One region of the Desemzia sp. FAM 23989 genome, then DNA from elsewhere that is predicted to be linked to it. Evidence: a T-box and tRNA genes for the amino acid it is inferred to sense, from the RefSeq annotation. Region 1 holds a T-box; the other holds one or more tRNA genes.

Region 1 (4,220 bases):
GATTCACCGTTTGTCCGTGGCGATCTACTAAAGCTGATCGATCTACATCCGTATCGAAAATAACTCCCATATCGGCATCATTGTCCAGCACGGCTTGTTTAATGCTTGCCATCGCTTGTTTGTTATCGGGGTTTGGAACATGATTGGGAAAATTGCCATCTGGTTCCAAGAATTGACTTCCTGAAATATCCGCTCCCAGCTTTTCCAATACTTCTGTGGCAAAAAAGCCGCCAGCTCCGTTTCCAGCATCCACAACAATGTGTTTTCCCTCTAAAGGAAGTTCAGGATTACGAGCTGTCGTGATGCCAGCTTGAATTTTTTGACGTAAATCAGCTGCATAATCTTCCAACAAATTTTTACGTTCAATGATGCCTTGATTATTCTCCCAAGTCACAGCATCCCAATTCGCGTTTTCCAACATAAAAGTAATGTCTTCGTGCTCTGCTCCTCCATCAGCTGTAAAAAATTTCAAGCCGTTGTATTCAAACGGCAAATGACTGGCAGTGATCATAATGGAAGCATCACAGGCATAATACTCATATTGAGTGGCCATAAAAAGTGCCGGTGTCGTTGATAATCCAACATCTACCACGTCGATACCTGCATTATTCAAGGCTTCGATCAGCACTTCTTTGATTCGGTTTCCAGATAAGCGGCTGTCTTGTCCGATAGCAACTCTTACAGGTTTCTCTAAATTATCCATTATCAATTGCTTTTTCTCTTTTAACCAACAAGCAAAACCAAAAGCTATGGATTCGATTGTTTGATCATGCAACGTAATGTCGTGTTCCGGTGTTTTGACCGCTATTCCACGTATATCAGAGCCATTTTGCAATTTTAGTAATTCATTTGCTGATTCACTAGCCAATTTAATTCCTCTTTTCTTTTAAAATGAGACTTCTAAACATATCCTATTTTTAATTTTACAGTTTAATAAATTGATTCAAATATTCATACATTTTTATCGCATTTTCTTCGTCTTTTGAAATCAATAGACAAGTATCGTTACCACCTACAGAAGCCACTATCTCAGGAAATTCGATCGCATCAATCAACGCCGCAGCGACGTGAGCATTTCCAGGTATAGTCACAATAATCGTGATGAATTGTACACGTTCTAGTTTTACCACGACATTGCCCAATGTTGATTGCAGACGCTCTTCTACAGACAAATTATTCGTTTGGTATAAAGTATATTTCATACCACCTTGAGGAGTCGAAGTTTTGATTAAATTCATTTCTTTGATATCTCTAGAGATAGTCGCTTGGGTTGCTTCTACTCCCTCCTCTTTTAAATAATGGAGCAATTCATCTTGGGTAGCAATATCGTGATTGGTGATAATCTGTTTGATTGCTAATTGACGATTCGTTTTTTTCATAGCCAAACCTCCATATGTAATTCGTTTCTTTGTCTCCCAGTATATCAAAAAAAGGTAGAAAGCGGTTAATAATTTAATTATTTTTACAATAATAATGAATAAACATTCTTTTTATTGAAAAACATTGGCATCTCGCCTGTTGTTTTGTTATAATAGGCTATACAAAATTGAATGAACAATCGTAGATGAAGAGAGTACTGCTTGAGGATGTTTTGAAGCGAGCTGGGTTGGTGAGAGCCAGTAATAAAAACTTGCAGGAAGCGCACTTCGGAGAGATGAGAACAGGGATCAGTATCACTAGTTCCATCCGGCTTATTCGGCCGTTACAGTGAATCAAGTGGTTGCGTCAATTTGACGTTGCAATAAGAGTGGTACCGCGGGGAATTCTCGTCTCTTTTTTAGTTTGATGTCATGAAAACTAAAAAAGGGCTATTTTTTTATGCAAAAAAACTGTTCTCCAGATGATTGGGTCTTTTCTACTGAGCATAATACATTCATAAATACAAAGACAAAATTTAAAAAACAAATTAACTAGAGGAGTTATGACAATGAATTACAAATTACAAGTGGCTCAAGCCTTGCATGAACAAGTTTCAGAAACATTGTCTGTTGAAGACATTCTTAACTTATTGGAAAAGCCAAAATCCGTTGAACATGGGGATGTAGCTTTCCCAGCTTTCTCACTAGCAAAAGCTTACCGTAAAGCACCACAACAAATTGCTGCCGATTTAGGAGAAAAAGTATCTTCCCCCATTGTTGAAAAAGTTGAAGTTGTCGGACCTTATTTGAACTTTTTCTTAAATAAAAAAACCGTTAGTGCCCACGTCTTACAAGAAATCTTAGAACAAAAAAATGCATACGGTGATATCAATATCGGACATGGAGAAAATGTTCCGATCGATATGTCTTCTCCTAATATTGCTAAACCTATTTCTTTAGGACACTTGCGTTCTACTGTAATCGGAAATGCTTTAGCACATATTGTTGAAAAAATGGGCTACCAACCTATCAAAATCAATCACTTAGGAGACTGGGGTACTCAATTTGGAAAATTGATCACTGCTTATAAATTATGGGGTACTGAGGAAGCGGTTAGAGAAAATCCGATTCAAGAGTTATTGAAACTGTATGTTCAATTCCATGAAGAAGCAGAAGAAAAACCTGAATTAGAAGACGATGGCCGTGAATGGTTCAAAAAATTAGAAGATGGTGACGAAGAAGCTACTGAATTATGGAAATGGTTCAAAGAAGAATCTTTAAAAGAATTCAATCGCATTTATGATAAACTAGAAATCACGTTTGATTCTTTCAATGGAGAAGCTTTCTACAATGACAAAATGCAAGAAGTTGTCGATTTATTAGAAGAAAAAAATATTTTGACCGTAGACAACGGAGCTACAATTGTGGATTTAGAAAAATACAATTTAAACCCAGCATTGATCAAAAAATCAGATGGTGCAACACTGTATATCACCCGTGATTTAGCTGCTGCTATTTATCGTAAACGTACGTATGATTTTGCTTTATCTCTATATGCAGTTGGAAATGAACAAAGCAATCATTTCAAACAATTAAAAGCTGTTCTGACTGAAATGGGTTATGACTGGGCTAATGATATGCACCATGTTCCATTTGGTCTGATCACAAAAGATGGTAAAAAATTGTCTACACGTAAAGGAAAAATCGTTCTTCTAGAAGAAGTATTGGATGAAGCCGTTGCCGTGGCCCTAAAACAAATCGAAGCGAAAAATCCTGATTTACCGAATAAAGAAGAAGTTGCCCGCCAAGTAGGTATCGGCGCTGTTGTCTTCCACGATTTGAAAAATGATCGTTTAAACAACTTTGACTTTACGATCGATGAAATCGTTCAATTTGAAGGAGAAACAGGCCCTTATGTACAATACTCTAGAGCTAGAGCTTTAAGTATCTTGCGTAAAGCAGGCGTTGATGAAGTTTCTGCTGCTGATTTCTACGCTTTAGATGATGCTTACAGTTGGGAAGTGATCAAACTGATCCAAGAATATCCTGAGACACTTCAACGTGCTTTTGGTAAGTTGGAACCATCTGTAATCGCTAAACACGCGATCCATTTGGCACAAGCCTTCAACAAATACTACGCCAACAGTCGTGTATTGACTGAAGATGCTGAAAAACCAGCCCGTTTAGCTTTGGTTCAAGCAGTCGCTATCTTATTGAAAGAAGATTTAAGAATATTAGGAGTACATTCTCCTGACCAAATGTAACAGCAAAAAAAACGAGGTTGAGTAGAAGGCAAACTTTTACTCAACCTCGTTTTTTTTATTGCGTCTAATGGAAAAATGTTCCGGGACTGGATCATACCCTCCTCTGACAAATGGATTACAGCGTAAAATTCTAAAGAAGCCCATAATTGATCCCTTGATCGCTCCATGTTTGCGAACCGCATCGATCGAATATTGCGAACAAGTTGGATGGTAGCGGCAACTGGGTGGAAAAAGAGGAGAAATCCCTTTTTGGTATCCTCTAATCAATAAAATAACAATTTTTTTCATTTATTCACCTACATCATATGATTCTCTTATTATAGAGCAACACCCTTACTTTTGTAAAGTAAGGGTGTTGCTCTGTTTTATTGACTTTTTTCTTTTTGTGAACGATACATTTCTGCATAGATTCCTTGTTTTTGAATCAATGACTCATGATCTCCCTGTTCTACAATTTGACCTTGATTCAGCACTAGAATTTGATCAGCATGTTGGATCGTCGACAAGCGATGGGCAATAATGAATGTTGTTCTTCCCTTTTTCAACACATCCATTGCATGTTGAATCATTTCCTCCGTTTCAGTATCGATACTCGAAG
Region 2 (4,220 bases), on a different contig from region 1:
TTATCAAATCTAACGTCTTCTTCACGCTGGGTTCTTGCAATAAAAACTCATACGTTTCTTTGCCGACTTGTTCTGGTACATACAGAGCTTGATTTTTGCCTCCTGTGACTTCAGCAAGTCTTGCACTGATTGAGTTTGCTTGTATATCTACAGACTCTCCCAGCCCGCCTCTCGCAGGCACAAAAAACAATTCTCGATTTTTAGAAAGACTTTCATCAATGCGGTTGGCTACTGCCGCCATTGTTGTTCCACCCATCACGGCGATAATATTTTTGCCTTCTGGTAATAGAAAATCCAATGTTTCAAAAGTCGCTCTACTCAAATCAGCAATAACCTTTGACTGACTGTCAAGGTCACCTGACACAATAACGCATTGCTCAATTTGGAAGTAAATCGCTAGATTTTTTTCCTTATCGCGCATGCCTAATTTTTGTCCCATTAAGTGATCTAGTGATCGATACGTTTCTTCTCCATAAGGAGTAAGCAACATTCCTGATTTTGTAGAAAATAAAAGACGTTGTTTTTTCAACACTTCCACTTCCGTACGTAAACTTCTTTCAGATATACCTATTTTGTCAGCGAGCACTCGTCTTCCGATTGGTCCTAACAAATAGATATTCCTCAAAATTCGGTGTCTCTCTTTTAGAGTGTCTATTACGTCAGGAGCTACTTTTTCTATAACAGACAAAACCTCTTCCATGAGCCACCTCTTTCTAAGCGGGTCGTTTTTCGTCCACGTTAGCCGTTTAGCGACCCTCTATATCAAAAAAAACAAAGAGATTAAAATGCATAAAGACATTTGATTTTTAATCATGCTCTTCATTCTACATTTTACAGAACTTCCCTCGTCTGTTTTATCTCTTACAGTTGTATTCTACCAATTCTTGGGACAAGATGCAACCTATTAATTCAAGAATCTCTCATTACTGAGTTAATTCGATATGGGTAGTCCTTTTGACAAACCTTAGACATAAAGAAGCGGTTTTTACCACTTCTTTCTTTATGTCCAGGAGTGTAAAACGAACCGTTTCTCAGTCCTTTTTGACAAATGTGTTACTTATTTATGGCTGGGTTTCAAGAGTTCTTTTTGGCGTATTCTAAATCAATCAACTCTTTTAATTCCACAGGAGTGATATGCTCATCGAAGACATGGTCTCCAATGAATACGGATGGAACAAATACTACATTAGCATCGTCAGCTTCATGAATGATTCCATTGATTTCAATTTCATTAGGTTGGTGAGTCAATCCGCGTTTTTCAACCACATATTCTGCCACTTGATCTAAATCGGCTAGATTTCCCCATTCATCTTGATGAGCAAGAAAGTAATCTATTTCAATCAATGCATCTTCCGGATTTTTGTAGTCCAGATAATGATGAACGACATTCCCTTTTTTCAAACTGGGTTTTTCTTTATCAAATAATTTAATGATGCGTTGGACTTTTCCTTCGTGCACATAGTCAGTCAATACATCTTTAGAATCAACATACCATTTTTTGCAGTACGGGCAACGCAAATTAATAAATTCGATCACTTTAACTGGTGCACTTTCTTTACCAATTTTAAATCCATAAGTTGTATTGACTTTATCTGCTTTGATCTTGCTAATATCCATCATATTACCTCCTATTAGTGATACTTAATAGTATACTTGGAATCCGTGCAAATGAAAAACATTCTTTTTACAATGAAAAAGGAGACCACTCTCCAATTTAATGGAAAAGGTCTCCTTTATTCACTAATCTATTTACCTGGTAGTTCTGCGTTATTTTCCATTACTTCATCGATCAGACCATATGCTTTTGCATCTTCTGCAGACATATAGTTATCACGATCTGTATCACGTTCAATAACTTCGATGGGTTGCCCAGTTCTGTCAGATAAAATTTTATTTAAACGTTCACGTGTTTTTAAGATGTGGCGAGCAGCAATTTCAATTTCAGTTGCTTGTCCTTGTGCTCCGCCTAATGGTTGGTGAATCATAATTTCTGCATTCGGCAATGCAAAACGTTTGCCTTTTGCTCCAGCTGTTAATAGGAAACTTCCCATTGAAGCAGCCATTCCCATTGCAATCGTTTGAACATCAGATTTAATAAAGTTCATCGTGTCATAAATAGCAAAGCCGGCTGTCACACTACCACCAGGAGAGTTGATGTAAATATAGATATCTTTCTCTGGGTCTTGTGCATCTAAAAAGAGCAATTGTGCAATAACTGAATTAGCTACATCGTCATCAATTTGTCCGCTTAACATGATAATACGGTCTTTTAATAAACGTGAGTAAATATCGTAGGCGCGTTCACCTCTTGATGATTGTTCAATAACTGTAGGTACTAAGTTCATGAAGTATTCCTCCTCTAATTTGTTTCCTAATGATTGTATCATACTCATTCTAAAGAATCAGTTTCAATGAGTTTCTACCCTTATTTTACTCTTTTGGTCAATAAAGGTCAAACTTTTTATTGTCTTTTTGTTTTATTTTTCACTTTTTTTATATCTGTTTTTGATTATACAGGTAAAAGGAGCCAGGATAAAACCCTGACCCCTTTATCAATGTATATTAGAGCGGATTAATTCGTACTCTCTAGACGTGTTGCTGCTCCACGCTCTTCTTTAGACTCGTTGTTCCACGCTCTTTTTAATGTCTCCTGAGGGAATCGAACCCCCATCTCAAGAACCGGAATCTTACGTGATATCCATTACACTAAGGAGACAGTATGACAACTACTTAATATTATCTAATATCAGCCTAAAACACAAGCCAAAATTTGCAAATAGGCTCATATTTCGCTCAAACAAGTTTCTTTAATTCTAATTTCAACTCTGAGTACCATAGAGAAAAAGCCGCTCTCTATAAATAGAAAGCGACTCAAAGTAGTTTAAGGTTCTACAATATTTGACGTTGATAAGTAGAAAATCCACTTCTTTTTAATACTAAACCGATCAGAAATCCATTCCCAGAAATTTCTGGAGGCACGTGGGGTTGCTTATAGATATGAATAAGGGTGCAAGCCTTGAGACGTGGTTTTCAGCTCAAGGTGTTCCCATAGCTTTTCATAAGCAGCACCATAGGCCGGAAGAAATTTTTTTACCAACGTTAGACAATGAAGAGCCTAAATAAACAGTCTAATTATTTTCTTGGAAAGTTTGAAGTTGGTACATATCATGATAAACCCCTTGTTGATCAATCAATGATTCATGATTTCCTTCTTCAATAATTTCTCCATGTCGTAACACATAGATTTTATCTGCATCTCGAATTGTCGATAAGCGATGGGCAATAATAATGGTTGTACGGCCGCGACGCATATTTTCTAACCCTTTTTGGATTTTCTTTTCTGTTTCGGTATCGATATTTGCGGTAGCTTCATCTAAAATCAATATTTTAGGGTTTCGCAAAATGGTACGGGCAAAACTGATCAATTGTTTTTCACCTGTTGAGAATGTAGCTCCACCTTCAATAACTTTTGCGTGGTAACCACCATCGAGTTCTTCAATAAAGCTGTCTGCATTTACAAACTCAGCGGCTTGACGGATCTCTTCATCAGAATAATTCCCATGCAGCCGGATATTGTCAGCAATATCGCCATAAAACATAAAACTATCTTGTAAAACCAATCCCATTTGTTCACGTAATTTTTCAATCGGAATATCCCGGATGGATTGTCCATCTATCAGCACATCACCTTTAGCGTATTCATAAAAACGCATCAGCACATTAATGATAGAACTCTTTCCTGAACCAGTTTGTCCGACTAAAGCAATAGTTTGACCAGGTTCTGCCGAAATTGAGATATCTTGGAGAACTTCTTTTTCTTGGTCATAAGAAAAGGATAGATCCTGAATAGCAATTTTCCCTTCGGTAACCCTGCCAGTTGCGTCCTCTTCTGCACTGGGGGCCATATCATCACGATCTAATAAACTGACTACCCGTGCTCCTGAAACTAATCCATCTTGAAAAATACTTAAACTATCCAGCATATTTCCAATAGGATGGAAGAACGATTTAGCATATGACGTAAATGCATAAACAATCCCAATATCTACTGCTATACCTTGCAAATGACGCAATCCAAAGATCCACAATACAACAAACAATGCAATAGCTTCAATCAAATTAATGGCCGGCATCAATAACAAAGCATTCATTTTAAACATATTGTTTCTCGCGGCTACATATTGTTGATTTACATCATCAAATTCATTTTTTACTCGTTC

What was found. The T-box of region 1 lies ahead of argS (arginine--tRNA ligase). A T-box ahead of a tRNA ligase gene usually reads a tRNA of that ligase, here a tRNA-Arg.
Region 2: it has a tRNA-Arg gene. The T-box ahead of argS (arginine--tRNA ligase) is inferred to sense a tRNA for this amino acid. The anticodon was not compared.

Annotation. Positions count from the first base shown of each region.
Region 1 is NZ_JBGQQT010000012.1:21,568-25,787, reverse strand. It holds gene ACEN36_RS08125 (phosphomannomutase/phosphoglucomutase) at 1-868, opposite strand, end outside; gene ACEN36_RS08120 (arginine repressor) at 924-1,379, opposite strand; T-box leader at 1,553-1,777, shown strand; gene argS (arginine--tRNA ligase) at 1,928-3,622, shown strand; gene yidD (membrane protein insertion efficiency factor YidD) at 3,659-3,910, opposite strand; gene ACEN36_RS08105 (ABC transporter ATP-binding protein) at 3,988-4,220, opposite strand, start outside.
Region 2 is NZ_JBGQQT010000002.1:146,007-150,226, reverse strand. It holds gene ACEN36_RS02255 (sugar-binding transcriptional regulator) at 1-700, opposite strand, end outside; gene ACEN36_RS02250 (DsbA family protein) at 1,075-1,617, opposite strand; gene clpP (ATP-dependent Clp endopeptidase proteolytic subunit ClpP) at 1,746-2,345, opposite strand; tRNA gene ACEN36_RS02240 (tRNA-Arg) at 2,645-2,716, opposite strand; gene ACEN36_RS02235 (ABC transporter ATP-binding protein) at 3,129-4,220, opposite strand, start outside.